One region of the Synechococcus sp. CC9605 genome, then DNA from elsewhere that is predicted to be linked to it. Evidence: predicted binding sites of a transcription regulator. Region 1 holds the regulator's gene; the other holds the start of a gene.
The links. Region 1 encodes NtcA, which controls nitrogen genes in cyanobacteria. Its sites were predicted from a motif close to GTANCNNNNGNTAC; they were not measured.

Region 2: a site for NtcA is predicted at 3,146-3,159, ahead of SYNCC9605_RS13655 (DUF4278 domain-containing protein). Genes of this name have one in related genera too.

Annotation. Positions count from the first base shown of each region.
Region 1 covers NC_007516.1:272,930-278,722, forward strand. Annotated here, with positions in the region: gene psbH (photosystem II reaction center phosphoprotein PsbH) at 1-15, shown strand, start outside; gene SYNCC9605_RS01315 (TatA/E family twin arginine-targeting protein translocase) at 25-255, shown strand; gene pth (aminoacyl-tRNA hydrolase) at 270-887, shown strand; gene SYNCC9605_RS01325 (DUF3146 family protein) at 887-1,144, shown strand; gene SYNCC9605_RS01330 (resolvase) at 1,122-1,568, opposite strand; gene SYNCC9605_RS01335 (DUF3084 domain-containing protein) at 1,565-2,716, opposite strand; gene ntcA (global nitrogen regulator NtcA) at 2,744-3,460, opposite strand; gene rph (ribonuclease PH) at 3,519-4,262, opposite strand; gene SYNCC9605_RS01350 (cob(I)yrinic acid a,c-diamide adenosyltransferase) at 4,408-5,007, shown strand; gene dcd (dCTP deaminase) at 5,007-5,600, shown strand; gene thyX (FAD-dependent thymidylate synthase) at 5,608-5,793, opposite strand, start outside.
Region 2 covers NC_007516.1:735,814-741,606, forward strand. Annotated here, with positions in the region: gene SYNCC9605_RS03920 (ERV1/ALR-related protein) at 1-1,339, shown strand, start outside; gene SYNCC9605_RS03925 (DUF4079 domain-containing protein) at 1,392-1,967, opposite strand; gene SYNCC9605_RS03930 (hypothetical protein) at 2,387-2,902, shown strand; gene SYNCC9605_RS13655 (DUF4278 domain-containing protein) at 3,237-3,404, shown strand; gene SYNCC9605_RS13660 (DUF1651 domain-containing protein) at 3,592-3,840, shown strand; gene SYNCC9605_RS03945 (hypothetical protein) at 5,184-5,606, shown strand.

The sequences.
Region 1 (5,793 bases):
AACGGCCTCGGCTGATCTGCACCCATGAACATCTTCGGCGTCGGTCTCCCCGAAATGGCGGTTATCGGCGCCGTTGCCCTGTTGGTTTTCGGGCCGAAACGGCTGCCAGAACTTGGCCGGACTCTTGGAAAAACCCTGAAGGGTTTCCAGTCCGCGTCAAAGGAATTTGAACGCGAAATCAACAAAGCCATGGCTGACCCGGAGATGTCCGGTGATGCTGCGAAGCCTGTCGAAGAACTTCCCCCCAGCGACTGAGTCGTTCCAGCGGTATGGCCACTGATCTGAAGCTGGTGGTAGGACTCGGTAATCCGGGTGCGAAATATGCCGGCACCCGCCACAACATCGGCTTCATGGCCCTCGAGCTTCTTGGCGAGCGCTCTGGATTCAGCTTTCGTCAGCAAGCCAAGTTGCACGGTCTTGCAGCAGACACAGGGGTGGGTGAGCAGCGGCTGCGCTTGCTGATGCCCCAGACATACATGAACGACAGCGGTCGCGCGATTCGTGCGGCCCTCGATTGGTTTGGCCTGGAGCCCCACCAACTGCTGGTGCTGGTGGACGACATGGACCTACCGCTTGGTCGTTTGCGGTTGCGGGCCCAGGGCAGCGCCGGGGGGCACAACGGCTTGCGCAGCACCATTCAGCATCTTGGGACTCAGGCGTTCCCAAGGCTGAGGATCGGTATTGGTGCGCCTGCTGAGAATCCTGCCGAACGTCGTGTTCGAACGGTGTCCCATGTTCTTGGTCCGTTCAGCAAGGTGGAGCAACCCTGCGTCGGCGCTGTTCTTGATGCTGTTCTGGACGGGATTCAACGTCTTCAGCGCCAGAGCTTTGAGCGCGCTGGAACCTGGATCAACGGTTTTCGCTACGACCTGGAGCCTGTCGACTGATGCCGGCTCTCCCGGCGACAACGGCCCATTTGCGGGTGCTTCGCCAGTGTTTTCAAGCCAAATGCGTGGAGGGTGAAGTCTCTGCCGGAGGTTTTGAGTGGCAGTTTTCCTGGGCCTTTGATCGCGGCGAACTGGTGGTGGAGCCGTCCCTGGGACGTGCCTTGATCGAGGATGCTCTGCGGCGGTTTCTGGTGCGTTCCGATTACAGGCTGGAACCGGGGGGTGACTACACCTTCATGGTTCGGGCCAGGTTCTGAGCGAGAACGTGGGGGCCGGCTCCGGCCATCTCAGGCTGCACTGCAGGTGCTCCTCAAGCATCACCAAAGCTGCAACCGCATCCAGATCCACCGGTGGAATGCGCAGCCCTGCCGGCAGCATCCTTCGCCAACCCCGCGCCGGCCACAGCGTCCAGTAACGCTGTCTTGCCCTCAGGGTTGTTCCCTGCTCCGGAACCAAGGTCAGATGGCACAGCCGTTCTAGTCGCTTGATCCAGGCTCGGCTTCCCGTGCCATCGCCGATCAGGATGCGGTCGAGAGCTTGGTCTTGATTCCACTGCTCCAGCCAGGGTTCCACGGCCTCCGGGGCCAGCACATATCCTTCGCGCACAAGGCCGAGCTGAAGATCGGCCAGCACAAGACCACATTTGCAGCGACCTGGATCGAGAACGGCCACTCGTTTCATAGGGAGGCCTGAATGGTGACAACGACAGGATCGGCGCTGTCGCTGACCCCTGCGGAAATCACCTCCAGGACCACGCTTTGGCTGGGGCCTTCCATCAGGGTCTGGGCCAGTTGGGAGAGGGCTGATCCATCGAACTGAAGCCCCTCGGTCAGGGATCCACGCCGCTGCACCTCGGCATAGGCCGAGGCCAGGAGAAGGTTCAACCGTGTGCGAATGCCCTCTGGCGTGCGGTCATTCGGTTGAAGCGTGGTTGTGGCCAGCACATCTCCACGTTGGGCCACCGGCCGGTTGGGACGCGCCTCGGGGAAGGCGTACACCGCCGTTTCACCCCGCAGCACATTGGTGGCAGAGCGCAGCGAGATCACCCAGGTTTCCGGTTTGCGGATGATGTTTTGCAGGCGTTCCACGTCGCTTCGAGGAACGCGGATCAACTGGCGTTCGGGCGCTTCGCCAGGCCTCACTTTCCCGTAGGCGTTGAGATTGGCCTCCTGCAACAACCTGTCGACGGCCTGTTTGGCCTGGTCCGGAGCCTCGAGTCGAACCGTTGCTCTCGCCAAGGTCTGGCCGCTGCTGATCACCACCGATCCACGCCTCAGGGCGACCAGATTGCGTTCAAGTTGTTTGAGTTCCTGCTCCCCGGCACGGATACGGCTGCGAACGCTGTTGAGTTCGGCTTCCGTGCGTTGAATGTCCGCATCGCGGGAGGCGATGTCCTGGCTGAGGCGCTCACGTTCAGCTTCAAGTTGGGCCCGCTCGTTCTGAAGAGGAGCCAGTTCAAGGCGCAGGGTGTTGGCCCGCTGCTGCGCTTGCTTCAGCTCAATGGCGATCCGCCGGGTTTCTGTTTGGGTCTTGTCCCGTTCACGCTCGGCTGCCTTTAGCTGTCGCCGGCTGTCCTGGAGCTTCTCCTGCAGGGCATCCAACTCAAACAGGCCCACCCGCAGCTGTCGGCTCACCAGCAGCATCAGGCCAAGTGAAAGCGCACTGATCAGGCTGCCGGTCAGAACCGTGATCAGAACGGCGGTGCGCCTTGGGCGCATCTTGAACAAACTCAGTCGCGCTTTGCCGACGCGGCTGCCCAGACGATCACCCAGGGTCGACAGCACTCCCCCGAGCACCAGCAGAACCAGAATCAGTGCCCAGCCGCTCATGGCTGCACTCGTGGGGCGATGGCCGGACTAGCTGAAGCGTTTGGCCAGAGCGATCGGATCCAGAACGGTGATTTTCTTGCGGTCAATCTGAACCAGACCGGATTGACGCAAGTCTCCCAGCAGACGCGTAATTGTGACGCGTGTTGAGCCAATTGCTTCAGCGATGGCTTGATGGGACAGGCGCAGATCGATGGTGATGCCCAGCTCATCCGCCACGCCGAAATCCCTGCACAGCACCAGCAGGAAGCTCACCAGCCGGGACGACATGTCCCGATGGGTGAGGGTTTCAATCATCGTTTCGGTCTGCAGAATCCGGCTGGAGAGACCCTGCAGCAGGCGCAGTCCAACGCTGGTGTCGGCTTCGATGGCGGCCTTGACGGAGGTCGCCGGTGCCGTCACCATCTCGACCCTGGTAAAGGCCACAGCGTGGTAGAAGCGATCAGAGCGTTGGCCGGTCAGCAGTGACAGCACACCGAAGAGGCTGTTCTCGCGGAGCAGGGCCACGGTGATTTCCTCCCCCGACTCATAGACGCGGGACAGACGAACGGCCCCCCGGCGGATCAGATACACCCGTTCTGCGGGATCTCCAGGGAAGAAAATGGTCTTGTTGCGGTCCACCAGTTCACTGCTGGCGCCATCGAGATCTCGGATGATCTCAAGGAGAGAACGGTTGGCCGGTTCTGCGCTGGGAGAAGGAGCCACCATCTGCGGGGCGTATCGGCTGAAACCTCGGCTACTGGTCATGACAACCCCCTGGTGAAGCGAAATTACGGACCCGGCGGTGGCCGCCATGTAGCGGTTATTACGTAACGCTGCTGTGCTCGGTGAAGGCTTGGCGTTGTGCCTGCATCAGGGATGACAATCCCGGCTCCGCCAAATCCAGCAGCTCATTGAGCTGGCTGCGGCTGAAGGGTGCTCCCTCCGCAGTTCCCTGGATTTCCAAAAGACGGCCATCGCCGGCCTGCACAACGTTCAAGTCCACCTCGGCTCGGCTGTCTTCGCTGTAGTCCAGATCCAGCAAGGCCTGGCCATCCACCAAGCCCACGGAGACGGCCGCCACCTGATCGACCAGCGGCGATTGCTCCAGCACTCCCTGTTCCACCAGCGATCGGCAGGCCTGGTCCAGGGCGAGCCAAGCCCCGGTGATCGAGGCCGTCCGGGTGCCGGCGTCCGCCTGGATCACGTCGCAGTCGATCAGCAAGGTGCGCTCCCCCAGGCGTTCCATGTCGATCACGGCGCGCAGGCTGCGCCCGATCAACCGCTGAATCTCCTGGGTGCGACCCGAGAGTTTCATCAGCTCCCGTGATTGCCGCTGTGGGGTGGACCCTGGCAGCAACCGGTATTCGGCGCTGAGCCATCCCAGCCCTTCTCCCTTCCGCCAGCGGGGAACCTTGCCCTCCAAGCAGACGCTGCAGAGCACAGCGGTTCGGCCCGTGTGAACCACCAGGGAGCTCAGAGCAAACCCCATGGGATTCCAGGTCACCGAGAACGGTCGCAACTGCTCTGGGCGACGGCCATCAGTGCGGTGTTCAGGGGATTGGCTCATCGGTGGTGTGCAGTTCGTCAAGCCTCGCAGGCGGTTGGTTCTCGCCCCGTCCAAACACCATGGGTGGTGTCAATCCCCTTGTGGAATGTGATCTCGCCGCTACATTCAAGGTCTCGCCGGGGGCACCCGGGCAGATGCTTCCGTGATGACCACAAGCCTCGCCAATCCCCAAGCATTCCAGAACTCCCTGGATCAGGATCAGCAGGCTTTGCAGCGGGCGGGCCTCAGGCCCGTAGCACCTGTCTCTGATTCGCCACCCCTGCATCTGGTGGCCCCCGAAGGGCAGCTTCAAGTGCATACGGCGCCCTACCGAGGCAGTTTCGCCAGTGTTCTGAGTCAGGCCATGCGTGCTGCTGGCTTGGGCAGTCGTGTTCTGATCAGTCAGTTCCTCAAAGGGGGCGTTCAGCAGGGACCGGCTGGACGGGTGCAGCTCTGCGGAGGTCTTGTCTGGCTCCGTCCGGAAGTGCCCCTCTGCCTCTCCTCACCGGGGCATCCCGGTGGCGCCGAGGCGGTGGCTGCAGTTTGGTCCATCTGTCGCCAGCACTTGATTCAGGGAGATCTCGACCAGCTGGTGTTGGATGAAATCGGCCTTGCCGTGGCCTTCGGATACCTGGATGAAGCGGATGTGATTGCAGCCCTTGAGCAGCGGCCCGCTTCGATGGATGTGATCATCACTGGACCTGCAATCCCCGCCGGTGTGATGGAGATGGCAGATCAAGTCACGGAGTTGCGCCGAGGTTTCTGATGCTCAAGTGCGATCGCTGGATCACTGAACAGGCCGGCCAGGGAATGATCGAGCCATTCCAGAGCGGTCTGGTTCGTCACCTGGATCCGGAGCAAAAGCTGAGACCGGTTTTGAGTTTCGGTTGCTCCTCTTATGGCTACGACCTGCGCTTGTCGCCCCAGGAATTCCTGATCTTCCGGCATGTTCCGGGCACGGTGATGAACCCCAAGCGGTTCAACCCAGCCAACCTCGAGCCCACCCCCCTTCATGAGGATGAAGACGGGCGCTATTTCATTCTCCCTGCGCATTCCTACGGCCTTGGTGTGGCGTTGGAGAAGCTACGGGTTCCCCCCAACATCACCGTTATCTGTTTGGGCAAGAGCACCTATGCCCGCCTTGGAATCATCGTCAATACCACCCCGGCAGAAGCCAGCTGGGAGGGTCATCTCACCCTCGAATTCAGCAACAGCTCTGGCGCTGACTGTCGGATCTATGCCGATGAAGGCATTTGTCAGCTGCTGTTTTTTGAAGGTGATCCCTGCTCGACCACCTACAGCGATCGACAAGGCAAATACCAGCACCAACCGGAACGGGTGACGCTGGCTAAGGTCTAGCCCCCGCTTACGGGGCCAGTCGCGCCCGGTGAAGCCTGGTTTTTTCATACCAGGCTGCGAATTCCGGGGCCCAATTCACCATGTGGGGCCACATCAGATCGCAGAGCTGGCGGATCTCCAACTGGGCATCGAGCTTGGCCCTCAGATCCATGAAATGCAGGAATGCCCTCAGGCTGAAGCTCACCACAAAATG
Region 2 (5,793 bases), 460 kb from region 1:
GCTCTTAACGGCGGCATTGCATGGTCATCATCCAGATCAGGTCACCCATGAGGATCTGCAGAGCCATGAGCTGAACCGCTTGCGCCAACTTGATGATCATCGGGAAGTCGCCGCATCACTGGACCACGACAAACCGACCACGTCCCGTACGTACCACGACACTTGGCAGCGGGTGATCGTTGACGCCGACGACGAGCGTTATGCCGGTTCAATCATGCCCACGGCCTACTGGTACGACGAGTTCATGCCGTTGCTGCTCCGCGCCAGCTCAGTTCTGAGTCAGGACGACATTTCCGCTTGGGATGATGCTGACGATGACGTTCTCAATAGCTGGTTCGCGGAACGTCATGCTGCAGGCGAATTTGATCTTTACGGCCACGCGACTGAAGAGGCATTCCAGTCCCGTCCCTTGACAATCAAGAGAGAACTCAAACGCGCTTGGGAGCTCACACGTCATTACCTCAATGGTGTTCAGAAACGACGTGAGCGGGAGGAGTTTGGCCGTGAGTCCGGTTTTTTATGTCAGTACGTCGCGTTTCTCGATCTGCATGTCGGGCGTCACGACGTTGAAGCCAGCGAGATGCGGGTGAGCTTCCCTTATTACATCGGTCCGGCCACTTGGCGTTTCATCCACACCAGTGCGGAACTGATTGCAGCCCAACCTGCTGAAGAGCAACAGGCTTCGGTTGATGTGTTCAAAGCCTTCTTCTCTGCTTTGGCCACGATGTACCCATGCCCATACTGTCGTTTCCATCTCAACCGTTATGTGGTGCGCAACCGCGAGGTTTCGATGTATCCGATCGAGTACCTGCTGCTGGGATCCGCTCAGGCGAGCTCAAACCTTGAAGTGTCTTTACAGGACAAACTGGACAAGGTGATCGATGGGAGCTCCCTGCGTCTGTTCCTCTGGAAGCTGCACAACACCGTGTCGTCGTCAATCGCGCGTAGTGAGGATTGGTATCACCAGGATTCCGGGGCGATCTATACCTCTAGATACTGGCCCAGCCTGGATTCTGAGCTTGAGCGTGCCCACACTCTCGGCATTGACCTGATTCAACGCGATCGCGTTCAGCGCATTTACGGTGTGGCGAAAAGTGCAGCCCATCTTTCGGTGTTGCGCGATGAACTGCAGGTGTCGCTGCATGCCGATGATATGCAGCAGCAGGAGGTCATTCGCACCAAGGCGGTTGGAGCTATCGGTGCAGTTGAGGATGCCGTGCTTCAGTCCCGCTTCCTTCATGAGAATTACCGCTACAACCCTGATCTGCAGTTGGAGCCGCCCCATTTCAGCCCTGCTGAAGAGGTCCTGGCCCGCAGCGGTCAGTTCACAGAGGACTGATGCTTTGGAGTAGCGGCTTTTTCGGGCTTGTGTTGACTGCTTCGCTCAGAAATCAGCCCAACACAAGGTTTCTGGTGCCAGAGATCGCTTGCATGGCAAGCAGCAAGGCCACCAGAAGATTGCTGCTGATGTGAATGCGTCTGGCACACGTGGAATGTCCAATCAAGGGCTGCAGCGAAATGGAGTTCAGCAACAGGGTGGTGAGCAACAGGCCCATCCAGAAATGCGACTGCCAGAACAGGGGGCTCCAGGGAACATCGCTGAATCGCTCCACTGCCGGTTGCAGCCCCAGCAAAAGCAGGCCTGCTGCACTGGCGCTAGCCCAGAGAAAGCGCTGCCAGACCATCCGGGTCGCCAGCAGGCGTCCGAAGCTGAACATCACAGCGCTGCCGGTGAGCATCAGACCCAGGGGATGGCTGCCCCAGAGGCTGTGGCCCAGGCCGATCAGCACTGACACCAGCACCCCGCCGGTGACCCAGGCCCCATGCTGCGCGTGCTCCACCGGCACCGTGTCGGCGATCGGGTTGAGATTCAATCGTTTTTCCCGCGCCAGAATTCCCAGCCGGATCGTGGCGCCTACGACGGGGTAGACGAACAGGATCATCAGCACCGGATGCAGCAGCCCCATCCAGGCATGGAGGCTGAGGACCTGATCAGACAAAGCAACGGGCTCGCTGATCCCAGCCTGCCTGATCCACCCGGCATCAGCCGGAGGTGGCTGTGCAGATGATCCGAGCGAATGAAAATTCGATGCCTAAAGACGATCGGATACACATCATTTGTTTCGAACCGGGTGTTGCAAGTCTTGCTGTGACAACCGCAGGCTCTGAGTCCTGGAGATGGGCAATCGATTGTTGTTGGCTTCAAGCTTGAATGCATGCGATGCCTCAAGACCCGCGTTGCAATAGCTTGCTGAGCCTTCTTGATCAGGATTAACTTCCTTTATTTGTTTTGAGTTTTTGGCTGTCTCCTGAAATGAAAAAAATAGGTGTTGTTTTGCTGTCAGGTCTTTGTGAGAGGTATTCCTGCTGATGATGGAGACGATCGATGACGCTGACTCGGATTCCAGATCTCAGAGTGAAGAAGGTTCTCTGGGGCACCCTTGTCGTGCTTCGGGTTCTTCTCGTCATGGCTGTTTTGGCCTATGTCGCCATCGAGTACATCGAATTTGACTCCAACAAAGAGGTCTTGCATCTCACGTTGTTTTCGATGTTTTTTTTGTTATCTAACTTCCTGATTAATGTCGGTCGGCACAAGGCGGCCATTCAAAACGATGAGCATGCCCAGAGCCTGTTCTGGATGGCGATGTTCGCTCTCTCTGCCGCGATGTTGGAGTTGGTGGATTTGGCGTTGGATCAGGTTTTGGCGGCTATAGCCGATCCGTCGATGGTGGTCTATTCCAACATATTGGCTGTGGTTGAGTTTTTGATTGGTATTTTTTCAGTATTGATGGCATATTTCTCGATCGACAGGCTTCTTGTTTTTTTGCGTTCAATCTCCTTCGAGCTTAGATATATCGGCCTGCAAGCAAAAAAAATCCCCCGCCCTGAGAGCGAGGGATAAGGCTGGTACAGACCAAGAACTGCAACCGGTAACTGTCTGACAATCAGACCTTGCGGGAGTAGTCCACGTTTTGAGTGCTGAACTGCTTTTGGAGCTGTTTTTGGAGTTTGAGTGAGGTTTGAGTAAATGCCTCTTCCTGTCTGACACTTGGCTCAACAAAGACAGATCGCGTCAGACCTGCGTGGGCGCATAGGCGAGGTTGTTATCCGCTGTAATGGGTTGACCCGGGCGTATAATTTTTCTGTAGCAACCGCTACATGACGTTCACCCCTCAACTCAGGGGCGCAGATCACCAGGCCAAGGAACGGGGACCTGGATTTCTGAGGAACTAACCATGACTGCTCTTCTCTATAGAGGTCACTCCTACGAAGCTCAAGCAGCCTCGCCCAAAGCTTGTGTCGAGCTGACCTACCGCCGCGAGCACTACAACACCTGCCGCGAAGAAGTCGCTCACAACGCTCCTCCAAGCCTGACCTACCGCGGCGTTTCCTACGCCAAGTGATCAGGGCTGAATCAGATCTCAAGCCCCTGCCTATGGCGGGGGTTTCTTTTTGGTTGGACTTGTTTCCATAGTCCTGAGGATCAGTCGCGCCAGTCGTTTTCAGGCGTGGTTTGAGCAGGTGCTGCTGAAAGTTTGAGCAGACCCGTCCAGCGGTCATATAGTGGTACAGATGTACTGGTATTGAGTTATGGGATCAGAGGGCTTCATCCAAGATCCGGCGACCAAAGAAACGAAGCGGTTTCACCGGGACGAGAAGAGCTGGATCAGAGATCCAAAGGTCTTTGTCGACACGGGTGTTCCCATCCCTGGCGAGCCACCACTCCTCAAGACCCGTATACACCTGCGAAGGGAGGCTGCAGAGCAGCTCTGGAGGGAGTTGCATCGTGTTGGCTGGCAGCAAGTAGAACCTTGTTGGGGCGCTTCTGCTGAGCCATAGAGCGGAAGGGGGTGCCGGGGTGGTTTGCGGCCGTGCCTATACGTAAAAGGGATTCAGAAATTTCCGCGGGATTTTTTCTGTGCGGAAATCTTTGGTCACTATCTAATTAGTCCGTTGAGATCGATTTCAAGAAGAACGCAGAAAGCAATCAACTTCTCTAATTTCTCCCGATCAACGGAGGTCATTATGAGCTGAATTTCTGATCGATCCATATCGTAAGGGCGTAAACCCCGACAAACATTGGTAGGTAAGCAATCCAAAGACTGGGTAGGTCGAGGCCGCTGTTATTGATCACGACCAAGCCGAGGTAGCTGAAAGATCCGTAGACAGCGGCCCGGCGAAGCGGGCGTAAAACCTTATTCATTGTGATTAATGGTCTTGTAGAAACCGCACACCGCCATACAGCAGTGCCATTACGGCAATAATGGCTATGGAAGTAGTTGCCGTGAGATTGAATTGGTTGAGCATTAGATCCTTTACCTTATTAATTAGTTATAAATCTACTCATGCAAATTTGAGTGAGGAGAACCGCCATTCCAGGATCGCAAACCCGCCCACACAGTTGGGACTGCTCAGTTGTAAAGGAGAGTAATCCAGCTTTGATATGTGTCTTCGATCTGTTGCTGGGACACGATCTCGAGGCCGTTTACCGCTTGAAGTTGGGTAACAGCAATGCGCGACGACCAATACAAACTGCGGCAACCTAGGCGTAATCACGCCTGTCAGAAGCTCCACCGTCTTTCGTTAGGACTTCTGGCTTCTGCCATAGCCATTGCCCACAAAGGCTCAGGACGGCACCGCTGAAGACCCTGGTGATGTGATGAGCATGATCCAGGGTATGGGCGAGCAGCTCGATGAGTGCCGATATGAAGACTTGGCAGAAAAACGTGATCTATTGGCAGCTTAGCTCTGTCCGCATAGACTCAGTTGACTGGCATAAGTCAATTGAATTCTGGAACCATAAGGCGGCTCATTATTACTCTTTTTACTGGGTATCTAACTGTATTTGGCGTAAGACAAATCCCTTATGAATTTGACAATGAATGGCTTGTCCTTGTGCCAGCATTGATTCTTGTCTATGCATTAACTGTCTGGGTAGAGGGCAAGATATTCAAGGAGGAATCAGTCCCAGCTTCTGTTAGTAAGCCTGTCAAAAAGAAAGCTGAACCATCAACCAAAGGATTCAAGTAAATGGAAGACAAACCACTTTCACCAAAATGGTTCATTCAAGCAATGGCTTTGCTTGCTGTTGCTGGGATGACGATTCCGTTGGTTGCAGGAGTCGCTGGGTTCATCAAGGATGAGTTGAGGAGACCTTCCACTATTGAGCGAGGTGACTAGTCATGGGCTTTCTCTATTTGGTGGGATTCAAGGGTCAGCCCTACGGTCACGAAGATGATTTCAACTATGCATTGAGAGAGCTGCTTGATGAACACTGCAGCTATTGCACCCCAGCTTACAAGACGGAAGTCTTTGGTCCTTATACACCTGAGCAGAGCTTGGCAGAAATCTGCTGGTTATTGCAGGAGATTGGATACACGCAACGTGAATATCATGATCTGATTGATCAACTCCGAGAGAAACACGAAAAGGTCAAAGGCTATAAGCCTTCATCATGGTTTGATGTCTTCCGTGGTCGGGAGATACAGCGCCAAGAAAGAGAGGAGCGAAACGAACGAATCGATAGATGGAAGTCAGACCAAAACCGGATCTTCCGATCTTTGATTTCTAAGTGGGTTAAACCAAGAATAAGAAGAAACGACTAATTTCTAGATCTTATGATCATTAACAACAGGATTCTCTGGGATTAGGAACTTCAGTTTTCCGAGCCTTTCATCAAGCAAAGTCTCGCGGGTGACCCCCTCTTTAAGTCGAAGTCGGACAGTGCCTCCTTCAAAGAAGAGGTCAAAGGCATCGTTTAAATCAGTGATTGGTATTGTCATTCTTTAGCGG